3 regions of the Paenibacillus sp. A3M_27_13 genome follow, and region 2 is predicted to be linked to each of the others. Evidence: riboswitches for the same ligand, from Rfam matches in the RefSeq annotation. Region 2 holds a riboswitch; each other region holds the start of a gene.
What was found. Region 2 has a riboswitch for thiamine pyrophosphate ahead of thiC (phosphomethylpyrimidine synthase ThiC). Riboswitches for the same ligand answer to the same signal wherever they lie in the genome.
Positions count from the first base shown of each region.

Region 1: linked by a shared signal. The riboswitch ahead of NLX82_RS18245 (ABC transporter substrate-binding protein) and the one ahead of thiC (phosphomethylpyrimidine synthase ThiC) in region 2 are both predicted to bind thiamine pyrophosphate.
Region 3: linked by a shared signal. The riboswitch ahead of NLX82_RS22365 (ECF transporter S component) and the one ahead of thiC (phosphomethylpyrimidine synthase ThiC) in region 2 are both predicted to bind thiamine pyrophosphate.

Region 1 is NZ_JANAVE010000005.1:53,521-58,212, reverse strand. Features, by position in the region: gene NLX82_RS18255 (bifunctional 2',3'-cyclic-nucleotide 2'-phosphodiesterase/3'-nucleotidase) at 1-890, opposite strand, end outside; gene NLX82_RS18250 (pyridoxamine 5'-phosphate oxidase family protein) at 1,113-1,547, opposite strand; TPP riboswitch at 1,818-1,927, shown strand; gene NLX82_RS18245 (ABC transporter substrate-binding protein) at 2,119-3,162, shown strand; gene NLX82_RS18240 (MTH1187 family thiamine-binding protein) at 3,594-3,887, shown strand; gene NLX82_RS18235 (ABC transporter permease) at 3,884-4,660, shown strand.
Region 2 is NZ_JANAVE010000012.1:39,042-43,733, forward strand. Features, by position in the region: gene NLX82_RS25555 (hypothetical protein) at 1-45, shown strand, start outside; gene thiC (phosphomethylpyrimidine synthase ThiC) at 169-2,013, opposite strand; TPP riboswitch at 2,201-2,313, opposite strand; gene NLX82_RS25565 (IclR family transcriptional regulator) at 2,469-3,212, opposite strand; gene NLX82_RS25570 (alpha/beta hydrolase) at 3,511-4,548, shown strand.
Region 3 is NZ_JANAVE010000008.1:150,818-155,509, reverse strand. Features, by position in the region: gene NLX82_RS22370 (ABC transporter ATP-binding protein) at 1-1,152, opposite strand, end outside; gene NLX82_RS22365 (ECF transporter S component) at 1,152-1,748, opposite strand; TPP riboswitch at 1,998-2,107, opposite strand; gene NLX82_RS22360 (TatD family hydrolase) at 2,152-2,949, opposite strand; gene NLX82_RS22355 (polynucleotide kinase-phosphatase) at 2,970-4,692, opposite strand, start outside.

The sequences.
Region 1 (4,692 bases), on a different contig from region 2:
TCTACACCCTTCATTTCTTTAAAATCAGGGCCGGGGAAAGATTTATGAGCATGCCCAAACAAAATAGCGTTAATTCCGTCCACCTGGCTTAAATATTTAACGGCATTCTCCATCATTGGCGTTTGCGGCACATCCTCATAACCTGTGTGCGCAAGCACGACAATAATGTCAGCACCTTCCGTCTTCATTTGAGGAATAAACTTTTTCGCCGTTTCCACAATATCCTTCGTAACGACTTTATCCTTCAAATTGGCTTCATCCCACTGCATAATTTGTGGTGTGACCAAACCGATGACGCCCACTCTAAGGATGTGCTCTTGGCCCTTCTCGTCCGTTACCGTTTTATCAAGAATTCGATAAGGGGTAAAATAATTTTTAGTAGCTTGCCCCCCCTTGTCAACATAAACATTCGCATTTACGTAAGGAAAATCGGCTCCCTTGAGCGATTTCTCCAGAAAATCGAGACCGTAGTTGAATTCGTGGTTACCCACTGTCGCCGCATCATAGCCCATCAAGTTCATCATCTTGTAGACTGGATGGACACCGCCTTCTTTTTCATAGGTTTTGTTTCTGGCCATATAATCGCCTAATGGATTGCCCTGTAACAAATCACCGTTATCGAACAGCATGCTGTTTCTTGTTTCACTACGCGCCTGTTGGATCAAACCAGCTGTGCTAATCAAGCCATATTCGTTGGTTTCTTTGTCTGAATAGTAATCATAGTTCATCAGCGACGCATGAATATCCGTTGTTTCCATGATCCGCAAATTCACCGTAGCGCTATCGCGAGAATCGCTAGCTGCCCAGGATGGAGCGGCCGAAAACACCAGCATGCTACAAGCCACAACTGCTGCTGTAAACCCTTTAAACCAATTTTTACGAAATAACAAAATATACCCCTCCTCATTAAGGTGTATGCCTCATATACATACTTTTGCACATATATGTAAGCCTTGAACCCACCATTTCTATTTTAATCCAACGCCAGATAAAAGAGTAGTCATTTACTTAAATTATTTATGAAAAAATAATTAATTTTCTCAAAAAAATAAAAAGCCAGCAAACCTCCTAAAAAACTCGGAGATTCACCGGCTTATCCATTTATATTCGTATTACTTCTTCCAAACCTGGCGCTCAGATTGCTGACCCACATACTCAATGCGTGTCGGATTCACGTCCAGAATGACATAATCGGGATCATCCGGTCCGGAAAACCATTCCTTCAAGGAATCGTTCCACACTTGTTTGCGCAGCCCCTCATCAGCTGTGATCTGGACGGTAGCCTCCACTTCTACGACTTCCTTCGTACCGCCAACTTCATAACCCAGCAGCAGATAAGCATTCGGATTGTCCTTTAGCTCCTCTACTTTATGCGTTTTGCGATCTGTCGCCAGATGAATGTTCATTCCATCGTTAAAAAGGGCCATATAGCGTACTTTCGGTTTGCCACCCTCTACCGTACCTAACGAGCAAAATTTGTTGTTATCCAAAGCCTTCACAATGGCTTGTTCCAGTTGGTTGCGATCCAATGTTTCCGTTTTACCCACAGTACAACAACTCCTTTTCACGAATTAGAATTCTCTACGGCCACGCCATTGGGCACCAGCCCATCTGAACCTACTTGCGTAGCTGTTCTGAAAATAACATGACCGGATCGAATCGAATTGATTCATGCTCATTTTCAGATCAAAGCTCACAGTAAAAGTGTACCCTGTGGTTCGGCAAATGAACCGTCATCTCTCCCTTCATGCTGGACAGACCCGCATTCAAGGCATATAATCGTCGTAGTAAACCCGAATAAATGAACCCATTAAACCATACAATGCCAGGGGTGCTGGAATCGGCCGGCTGAGAGTGTGTCCCAAGACACTGACCCTTACAACCTGATCTGGGTAATGCCAGCGTAGGAATGCTTAAGCAAGATGTGCCTTTTTTACATAGGACCATCCCTTACTTTGGTATATACAAGCGCAAGCGTCCCGGAAACTCGGGGCGCTTTTTTTGTTGAAGATTAAGTTGTTGGAAAGATCGCATCCGGCAGATGTTATTTTTAGAAAATGGGGAACTTAAGCTGTCTGATTGGACGGATAACGGGTAATTAAAGGAGAGAACACAACGATGAAGCGCATGAAAATATTAAGCCTGGGACTGATCAGTCTGTGGCTCATGGCCCTGACCCTGACCGCTTGCGGTGGAAGTCCCCCCACATCCCAAGAAGCGGCTCCCGCTACCGACACTCAAACGTCTACTCCGGCAAAGGGGCTCAAAGATGTTAAAGTCGTGCTCGACTGGACACCCAATACGAATCATACGGGACTCTATGTCGCTAAGGACAAAGGATTTTACGAAAAAGCGGGTTTGAATGTCCAAATTGTTCAACCTGGTTCAGGCGGAGCTGATCAAATGGTTGCTTCTAATGCTGCACCTTTTGGTATCAGCTACCAAGAAGGCGTCACACAGGCTCGTACGCAAGGCGTGCCGCTTGTATCCATCGCTGCGGTGATTCAGCATAATACCTCAGGCTTCGCAGCCCCGGTAGATCGTGGAATTAAGAGCCCGAAAGATTTTGAAGGTAAAAAATACGGCGGTTGGGGCTCTCCCGTAGAAGAAGCGGTCATGAAATCCATCATGGATTCAGACAAAGGCGATGTGAGCAAAGTGAAGATCATCAACATGGGCAATGCAGACTATTTTACAGCCGTGAAGCGGGATATCGACTTTGCCTGGATTTTCTACGCATGGACCGGAATCGAGGCCCAGCTTCGAGGTGAGCCATTGGATATGCTGTATGTAAAAGATTATTCCAAAAGCCTCGATTACTATACACCTGTAATTGTGAGCAACGAACAGACAATAAAAAATGATCCCGAGCTGGTCAAAGCGTTCATGGACGCTACCGCACAAGGCTATGAATACACTATCGCTCATCCGGAAGAAGCCGCAGACATCTTAAGCAAAGCTGTACCGGAGCTGGATAAAAAACTGGTGCTTGCCAGCCAAAAATGGCTAAGCCCGCGTTATCAGGACGATGCAGCGCAATGGGGTGTGCAAAAAGCGGAGGTATGGCAAAACTATTCGGACTGGATGTACGAACGCAAGCTGCTCAGCAAGCCTTTGGAAGTCGATAAAGCCTTCACAAACGGTTTCCTGCCCAAGCGTTGATCATTTGTTAAAACGCTAAATAAGACTGAACTAGAGAAGTGAACGAGGCGCCACTACGCAGTCGGATGGTGCTTCCCATCGCTGCTGTACCCAGATTTCTTTTATGAATATCCAGAGGTTGAAATCTGGGTACAAAGGCGAACGCTAACGCTTGTACAGCACCATTTCGCCCACTTCGTTCTCGTTCTACTTGGTTTATTCTTTAGTTTTTCATATTATCTAAGCGCTAAGTAGGTGCGCTTGTGTGTTAAAAATGCCACACAAACCAGCTTTAAAAATAGGGTGCTTTTAAGGCGGTTGGCAGCGTAGTGGTTCATTTGAATCTGGAGAAGCGAAGCGATCGTAAGATCAAATGAAACGCGAAGCGGTCTCCCCGCCTTAAACCAATTTATTTTCCTATAACTTAAACAATAAAGGACAGGTGAATTTGCATGGCTAACACACTGCTCAGTATTCAAGTAATCCCTAAAACTCCTAATAACGAGGACTCTTACACGTATGTAGATAAGGCGATCGAGGTCATTCAGCGCTCCGGTGTCAAACATCAGGTGAATCCATTGGATACGACCATGGAGGGCGAGCTCGACGAGTTGCTGAAAGTGGTTAAAGAAATGCACGAGGCTTTGACGGAAGCGGGCAGTCCCAGCGTCATTTCACAGATCAAAATCGCACATAACCTACAAGGCATCAGCATGAACAAGCTGACCGAGAAATATCGCCCATGAATCCGAAAGGCAAGAACGCATCCTGGTGGAAAAGCGTATGGCCGCCCTTTGTGGCGGTCCTCTTCTTTTTAGCGGCCTGGCAGGGGGCGGTTTCCTATTTGCATGTTGAATCCTGGCTGCTGCCTGCTCCATCCCTCATCGTACAAGAGGGCATGGCCCAGACGGCGCTGCTTGGTGCCCATACATGGGCTACGATTCGTCTGACACTTGCGGGATTCGCGATAGGGACAGCAACGGGACTGTTGATCGCCATCGTTCTTCATACAATCCCTTTTCTCAAATCCGCCCTGTATCCGCTGCTTATTCTGAGCCAAAACATTCCAATCATCGCCCTGGGACCGCTGCTCATGGTGTGGTTTGGTTTTGGCGTGCTGCCCAAGCTGATGGTCATTACCCTAGTATGCTTTTTCCCCGTGGCTGTAGCGGCCATGGACGGGCTGACTCGAACAGACCGTACGATGATGAACTATATGCGGATGTCGGGTGCAAGCCGCATGGCTATTTTTATGAAGCTGGAGCTGCCACATTCCCTGCCGCAAGTCTTTTCTGGCGTTAAAATTGCTGCTACCTATAGTGTGATGGGTGCGATCATTGCGGAATGGATCGGAGCTAGTGAAGGAATTGGATATTATATGCTGCTGCAAAAATCGGCCTATCGCACGGACCTCATTTTTGCCGCCATCGGCATTATTGTTGCACTCAGCTTACTCATGTTTGTGGTTATTTTACTACTGGAGAAATGGCTGGTTCGCTGGAAACCCGATCGAGAGTAGCTTCCTCCTTGAATTACATACAGCAAAGAAAG
Region 2 (4,692 bases):
CTCAGCTTTCAGGACATTTTGAATGAAAAAATGGGTAAAAAATAAGGCGCCGTTTATCCGGTTGCAATATCCCACTTTACATAAGCTAAAAAGCCGTAGTTTCCTACATCGACTGTAGAGAACCACGGCTTTTTTTAGTTCATTTGTTCCTAAACTCACACGTTCGTTTTACTGACCGCCATCCCGATACTGCTCTGCCTTCTCACGCATCCCGGCAGCTACTGCTTCTTGAGTGTTCAGCCCCTTATCCGCTGCATAAGCGCGAATGTCCTGCGTGATGCGCATACTACAAAATTTGGGACCACACATCGAGCAAAAATGTGCTTCCTTGGCGCCCTCTGCCGGTAGCGTTTCATCATGGTAGGACAAGGCCCGCTCGGGATCAAGCGACAGATTGAACTGGTCCCGCCAGCGGAACTCAAAGCGTGCCTTGGACAAAGCATCATCCCGCTGCTGTGCCCGTGGATGACCCTTCGCCAGATCGGCAGCATGTGCCGCAATTTTGTAAGTAATGACACCCTCGCGGACATCATCCTTATTCGGCAGACCCAAATGCTCTTTAGGCGTAACATAGCACAGCATGGACGTCCCGAACCAACCGATCATCGCCGCCCCGATGGCTGAGGTAATATGATCATATCCGGGGGCAATATCCGTCGTGAGTGGCCCCAAGGTATAGAAAGGAGCTTCCTTACAAATCTCCATTTGTAAATCCACATTCTCTTTGATTTTATGCATAGGGACATGTCCTGGCCCTTCAATCATGACCTGAACATCATGCTTCCAGGCGATTTGCGTTAGCTCGCCCAACGTTTCCAGCTCTGCAAACTGTGCTTCATCATTCGCATCATAGATGCTACCCGGACGTAGACCATCTCCGAGAGAAAAGGCCACATCATAAGCTTTCATAATTTCGCAGATTTCTTCAAAATGCGTATACAAAAAATTCTCCTGATGGTGCGCAAGGCACCAGGCTGCCATGATCGACCCACCACGGGATACAATTCCCGTCATTCTATTCGCCGTCATCGGTATATACCGCAGCAATACACCCGCATGAATTGTAAAATAGTCCACTCCCTGCTCCGCCTGCTCAATCAGCGTATCGCGATACAGCTCCCACGTCAGCGCTTCTGCTTCGCCGTTCACCTTTTCAAGTGCCTGATACAGCGGTACAGTCCCAATCGGTACAGGAGAATTCCGAATGATCCATTCACGTGTTGTATGGATATTACGGCCTGTGGACAGGTCCATAACTGTATCCGAGCCCCAACGCACAGCCCAGGTCATTTTCTCCACTTCCTCCTCGATGGAGGAGGTAACCGCAGAATTACCAATGTTCGCATTGATCTTCACGTGAAAATGACGCCCAATGACCATTGGCTCACTTTCCGGGTGATTGATATTCGAAGGCAAAATGGCTCGTCCAGCCGCCAACTCCTGCCGTACAAACTCAGGCTCCACCCCTTCGCGGATCGCCGCAAATTCCATTTCGGGCGTAATGATCCCTTGCCGCGCATAATGCATTTGCGTCACTGTACGACCTTGCGAAGCACGAAGCGGACGGTTGGTCACGCCGGGAAATTCAACTGTCTCCCGTTTGGAGCCAGGTTTCAGTCCATTATCCTCCGGTTTGACGGCGCGTCCCTCGTAAGCCTCCACATCGCCCCGTTCCAGGGCCCAAGCTCGCCGTAATGGAGGCAGGCCCTGACGGATATCGACCTGATAGGCTTCGTCGGTCATGGGACCGCTCGTATCGTACACACGCAATGGCTCATGATGCTCCGTGCCCTGCGGCGTATGTGTAGGATGAAGAGCAATTTCGCGCTCTGGCACGGCAATGTCCGGCCGTGAGCCTTGAATATATACCTTACGGCTCCCTGGAAAGGGCGTTACCCCTCTGGCTTGCTCCCCGTTTGTCTTCTCTACCTCAACTTCTTTTGTTCCTACCAATCTTACTTCTGTTGATTTCAATTCTGTTCCTTTTGTTCCTTCTACTTCTGTCGGCTTCATTGTCCATTCCTCCCGTTTCGATGAAATGACACACCGATCCGGAACCATTCCCAGGGTGGCGCTGATCTATGCAAAAAAGCCGGTTCCCCAGGGAACCGGCTAATCTAACGAGGCAGCTATCCAGACAGTACGCATGTGGAATAATCCTATTCCAATGCGTCACCGTAGACAGCAGCCGCGTATACATTTCAATGGCCGATTACTTCCCTACGCTGGTATGATCCAGATCAGGTGCAAAGGGTCCGGAATCTTGCACGATTCCATCTCAGCCCGGCATTACAGGCTCCCCCAGTAACTGTGATACTTCTATTCACATGAGGCGGCTATAACAGATATCCCGCCATCCTTACCAGACTACTTTAAATTTATGGCTTTGGCAACCCTTCTAGGTTCCCTTTACCAAGGAGACGCTCCCCATCAAATCACTCTGCTTGCTTCAACTGTGTTCATTCTTGTTACGGAAGCATAAGCCCCATTTCCTTCGCCGCTTCAATCAAAATCGGAGCAAAGTCATGTAGCGTCTCGGGTGCAAGCCGACTGACCGGACCGGATACAGATAAAGCCGCAGTGACCTGTCCCTTCCGGTTTACAATTGGGGCAGCCACAGCAGCAGCCCCTGGCTCCCGTTCTTCATAGCTGGTCGCATAGCCCTTCTCGCGAATGTCCTGCAGCTGGGCTTTATAGACCTCCGGGTCTACTGAGGACGGCCATTCATCCCCGCTTAGCAGGGCTTCCAGCTCCTGCGGCGGCATAAAGGCTGCCAGCACTTTGCTGGAGGCCCCTACAGCCAGCGGCATACGCGCACCTACAGGCGCAACCCTGCGGATCGCCTGATTGCTCTGCACGGCTTGTATGCGAATACGCATGCTGCCGTCCCGTAAGTACAAGCTGACCGTCTCGCCCAGACGATCACGTAGTCCTTCCATTGCAGGCTGTAACAACACCGCCGGCTCGTCGCTTTGGGACAAGTGCGTGGATAGCTCCCAAATGCGGAAGCCAAGTCGATATTTTTCCGTTTCGGCATTCCGAACGACAAAGCCCCGATCCTCCAACGTAGTCAGCAGCCGATGAACCGTGCTTTTATGTAGACCAATTTTGGAGGCAATCTCCGTCAGGCCAAGATCCGAATCTGCGGTAAAACACAGCAGTATATCAAGTGCACGCTCTACAGCGCGAACGGTTAATTTACGGTCTTCCATCGTGAACCGCTCCTCTTGTATCCATATTCGTTTCACACTATGAAACATGGTTACATAAATTATATAGAATAGTCGCGGCTACTGTAAACCGATGTTTTTGTGACAACCATATTACAGAACGAGAACAAACATCGACAATTCTTTGCATCATTTTTACTTTTCCGGTTCAGGCGTTGACTTTGGATAATCCCCATCATACGATAATAGGTATCTATACGGATCTACACTACTATTTTCAAGTGGAATTATACCTAAATTCTATGAAACGAAGATCAATTTTATATAAGGAGGCTCTTACATGATTTCGACATCCCAGCGCAACGCTCAGCTACAGACCGCTGTTCAGGAGCCGTCCACCCCACTCTTTAATCCCCGTCTGCTGCGGTTCAAGCACGTTGTGATTGCTCTGCTGCTGTCGGTCGTCTTTTTTCTGTTGTTTTGTTTTATTGCCTTGCATGCTTACATCGCATGGGTACTTACGAATCCCACCGTTGCACCACTGTACTCTAATCCGATGCAGGCTAAAAGCATGCCTTATGAGGAAGTCAGCTTCCCTGCCAAGGATGGTAGCCGCATGGTACAAGGCTGGTATATCCCGGCGGACCAATCGCGGAAAACGATTATTTTCAGTCATGGCTATGGGGCTAACCGCGAAGAAAGCTGGATTCCCATGTATGATCTGGCGCATTATGCCCACAGTTTGAACTTTAATGTGGTCATGTTCGATTATGGATTTGCGTCACAAAACAGCAAAGCAGTCGCAACCGGAGGCAAAGCAGAATCCCAACAGCTCCTCGGAGCAATTCAGCTTGCGAAGCAACGCGGCTCGTCGGAGATTATCGTATGGGGCTTCTCCATGGGGGCAGGAACCGCTCTTCAGGCGGGCTTGCAAACCAAGGATGTGGACGCAATGATTTTGGACAGCACCTTCCTGCTGGAGCCAGATACGCTGTACCATAACATTCACAATCAAATTAATCTGCCAAGACATCCGTCTTTGGAAATTCTGGAGTTGCTGTTTCCAGTCTTGAACGGAACCAGCTTGCATCAAATTCCATATCAGGAAGTTAAAAAGGAAAACTATCCGTTCCCGATCATGTTTGTGCATGGTACACAGGATGAAAAAGCTCCTTATCCTATTGCGGAAAAGCTCGCTGCCAATCAAACCAACCCGCTTTCCAGTGTATGGATTGTTAAAAACGGGATACATGAGCTTATTTTCAGAGAGCACCCTCGTGAATATTTGCGACGGGTATCGACGTTTCTAAGCAGTGTACAGGAGCTGGAGGACAAGAAAACCATCGCTGATGCCCACAAACAAACGACTACGAAGTAAATTTTTCGAAGAACTGTATTCTATTCTTCGCCTGGAAGAAGCCTGCCTATGGACACTTAACCCGTGCCGTAGCTGGGCTTCTTTTTCGTTTTCCATGGGTATTCATTGTTTTACGTAACAGATGTGACCGGATTAAGGGAGTTC
Region 3 (4,692 bases), on a different contig from region 2:
CATCCGATCGACCCGTTCCCGGCACTGTTCAACGGTGAACAAGCTCTTGGGTAACGAATACTCTAGTTCCTTTCGTACGGTGTGTGCTACGAATTGCAGCTCGGGATTTTGAAACGCGAACCCGATACGCTCTGCCAGTTGTTCCGTACTGCCTGCCTCAATTCCGCGCACGCTATAACGTCCCTGTGTGCGAAGTAAGCGCATCATGGAGAGCAGCAGTGAGCTTTTGCCAGCCCCGTTTTCACCGACCACGCCAATCCAGTCGCCAGGCTTCACCTGCGCATGCTCCACATAAATCACTGAACTTAAACCGCGGAGGCCACTAAAATGTTCCAGCTCCAGCAAACCAATCCCTGTACCATTCCCCGTACCATTCTGCTGTGTCACTGATTCACTCCAACGCGGCGAAGACGATTCATTCCATACTCCCGGGTACCACACGCCATACTCGGACAATGCCTGCCGCTGCCCATGAAATACTTCTTCCGCCCTTCCATCCGCAATGATCTCCCCTTGAGCAGAAAGCACCACAATCCGGTCCACATCATGGACAATTTCATTAATTTTATGCTCCACGATCACCAGTGTCTGGTCTACCGAAATGTTTCGAATGGTATCCCACACCTGTGTAGTGCCTTCCTCGTCCAACAAAGCCGTGGGCTCATCCAGAAAAAGCACTTCTGGCTCCATAGCCAGCACAGACGCAATCGCCAGCCGCTGTTTCATTCCCTGTGACATGCTGCCAATGGGCATGTGTATATCATCCGTTGATAGACCAACCTGTATCAGCAGCTCGCGAATACGGGATCGCATCTGCTCACGAGGAACCTGATTATTTTCCAACACAAAAGCCAGTTCCTCGTCTGCATATGACATACAAAACTGCGTATCAGGATCTTGAAATACAATACCTGAGACACTTGGGATTACAGCAGCATCGCATTTCATAGGCACTTCTATCGTGCGTGGAATCAGACCGCTTAACACTTGGAGCAGCGTTGATTTACCGCATCCACTCGGTCCCAGCAGCAGCAGCTTTTCCCCCTTGCGGACAGACAAAGACATATTGTGAAAAAGCAGCTCCTGCTCACCGGGAAATTTCAACCGAAGACGGGTGATCGAAGCCACTACATCTTCGGTTGCCTGGCTCATCAATCCAGCCCCTTATAATCTTGTTCCGTTGCGGGTCTCAAACTTCGCGTGACTCCGGTTACCTCCAATGCCCTGGCCAGATAGAACGCGAATACCCCGGCAATCACAATGCTGCCAATCATGCGAAAACCAATATACAAAACATAGTTCCAGGTCGAAAGCTGATCAATATACCCGTAGCTGAAGTCTAAAATTAGAGAAGCGACAGCCGCCCCAGCCGCAGCTAGCGAAGCAACCCACAGGTTTGCGTTCCGATACAGAAAAGCCGCAAAAAATAGCTCCGCTCCCAAGCCTTGCAGCAGGCCATAGTACAAAGTGGACATCCCCCATTCGCTTCCCAAAAAAGCACTGACCGTTGCCGCTGCCACCTCTGCCAAAATTGCAACACCCGGCTTGCGAATGATGAGATAAGCAAACGTGCCTGCCATAAACCACATGCCATACATCAGTTGCTCGGCGTGTAAACCGAATGGTTTCATCAAATCATAGGCAGGTCCCCATATTTTGTAGACTAACCCGAACACAACAGCGATCACAATCGTGACCAAAATATCAGTCAGCTTCAACCCTTTGGACGCTCTTACAGCAGTATTCATTATTGCGTGCTCCCCTTATCCTTATAATTGGCCTCTTGGCCATAAAAAAAAGCTTGTCTGGAGCTGAATCTCCAGGCAAGCTTTATGCGCAGTAAAAGGTGAAGCACCATACAAAACATCATTCGTCGATATGCCTTATATAACCAGTAGTCTAAGCTACTACACTGATACCAAGCCAAAGTCAGGGTCAAGGTAAAATGCTAGGACATACATTGTATCTATCGACAACCGCGAAACAAGCGGCATTCCTGTATAGTGTTCTTGGTTTCTCTACGCTGGCATTACCCAGATCAGATTTCACGGTCAGTGGCAAGGGCCACCCTCTCAGCCTGACTTTCTCAAGCTCCCGACAATGCTTTTTTAATTCACTATAATATATACCACATCTATGGCTTTGACAATCCTATAATCCGAAGAAACGTTTGGCTGTCTCCGTCGTGGCGATTTCGATCTCCATCATGCTTCGGCCTGTACATTCGGCAACCGTAGCAGCAATGTGAGCGAGATACATGGGCTCATTACGCCCTTCTTTAGGCTTCACGGGCAAATTACGCGGGGTCAAAAATGGTGCATCCGTTTCAATCATCAGACGGTCCAAGGGAATATCTCTGACCAGTTCACGCAGATGTTTGCCACGCCGTTCGTCGCAAATCCAGCCGGTGATCCCGATATACAGTCCCATCTCTACATACGTATGCAATTCTTGTTCCGTGCCTGTAAAACAATGCACCACTGCTTTATCGACAAGCCCTTGATACTCCCGCAGCATAGCAACAAAATCCTCATGTGCATCTCGTTCATGAAGAAATAACGGCATATTAAGCTCACCCGCCAGTTGGATTTGCTCCTCAAACCATCGGCGCTGCACATCACGCGGCGAAAAATCACGGTTATAGTCCAATCCGCATTCCCCTATGGATACGACCTGCGGCTGACTCGCCAGCTGGCGGAGCTGCTGGATCGTATCTGCGCTGCAGTCTTTGGCATCATGGGGATGCACGCCAGCTGTCGCATACAGCTTGCCCGGATAACGTGCTGCATACTGAGAAGCCTCTCGACTGCTACGGACACTGGTCCCGGTAATAATCAGGGGTGAAATCCCTACAGCTGCGGCTCTCTCTACCACCTGTTCCCGATCCGCATGAAACGAACGGTGCATCAAGTTCACGCCAATATCAATTAACGGTGTACCCCTTTCCATCTCAATCCCTCCTTCGCAAACTACAATCTCGGATCAATCGGCTCCGATTCCAGAGATAGCGCGGCAAGGACGCATTCATGAATACGATCTACCGTATCCTTGCGGACAAAACGTTCCACGCCTTCCATACCAAGCGCTCCTTCCATCAGGGCATGACGCTCCTTTTTGTTCGTTCGACGCTGCTTCAGACGCTTTAAATTCTCAGGGGCAAGATAATCCATACCGTAAATGATGTGCAAATACTTCCGGCCTCTCACCTTGATTGCAGGCTGAATCATCTTGTCCCGATTTTTCATCAAAAAGCGTTCCGGCTTGATCACAATCCCCTCATGACCATCCTCTGTCATCTCGTTCCACCAGCGAATGACCTCTTCCTCGCTTGCTTCGTCCGTGATAACGCGATACTCTGTCTCCATAAACAGGGAAGACAGCCCAGCCAGCTCCCGGTTTTGCTCCATATGCCAAATATGAGAATGGTCGAAAAAAGTCTTTCCGCTGTGTGCCAGCGTATGGAACGGTGCAATACGAATTTCATCCAGACCGTCCACATCCCAGCAATATTTTTGAAAAGCCTCTTGAAACGTTACGGCATTCGCGTACTTCTGTTCCATTTCCTCCAACCAGTCTCCAACCTCTCGACCTGCAACCTTCGCCTGCTTCAGCTTGTCTACCAGCTTACTGCGATCCAACAGAGCTGCCTCCCCCACATGCGCATACTGTGCAGCAATCAGTTCCCGAGCCTTGAGATTCCACGGTACAATTTCCGCATCCAGCAATACAAAATCCGTCTGGTTCCGTTCAAAATATCCAGCAGTCCGTAAATCCACATTCAGCTTCTCCATCACTTGCTTCCCAAGGCTTTGTTCAAAGAAAGCTCTCCCACTCCGACTATAGATCGTGCCCAATGTCGGGTAGCCTACATATTGAACAGCGGCCTGTTCGTTTTTGAATAATAGCAAAATAGCCCGGCTACCCATATGTTTTTTCTCGGCCACCATCGTTTGTACTCCTTGCCCGCGATAATAAGCCAGCGCCTCACGTGGATGCTCCAGATATCCTTCCTCTGCAGACACCGCTGGAGCAGGGCTCATCGTCGGTGGAATATACACCAGCTCCTCCATGGGTACCGTCACATGTGACACGGTATCTATAGCGGATTTGATCCATTCTCCTTGTACGCGCACTTCGCCATACGATTCCGTCAGCACACTGTAACCAGCGATTAGCTTGCGTAAATTCGGCGGGGAAAACCGTTTTCTCTGCCACCGGACAAGTGGGCTATCGGGATCATTCGCATAATTCTCATGTGCCGGAACGCTGACAAATTCCTTTTCCGGATAACGATAAGCGGTCAGCATACCGCCAAATACCACACCCTGATCAATATTCACCGTCTGGTTCACAAGGGTAGGCTGCGGTCTCGGATCATGTCCCCATACTACTATTTCTCCCGATTCATGGTCTACGAACCAATCCTTGCGGATCGGTGTTCCGTTCGCATCCTGTCCTTCCGTATCTCCATAGCGGCAATAATCAGAAATACGTGCCGACTGTTTGCCAATAAAATGATCCTTAATCCCGGCATGAGCTACGACCACGTGTCGCAATCCATTTCTGCCAAAAATAAGATGAGAGGGTGCATGTAGCAGAAAATCTCTCAACTCGCTTCTAAGCTGTTCCGCCGCTGTCTTGCCCGCTTTTTGTTCATATTGGGCCAGTTCCTCTGCAAATCGTTCATCGCCA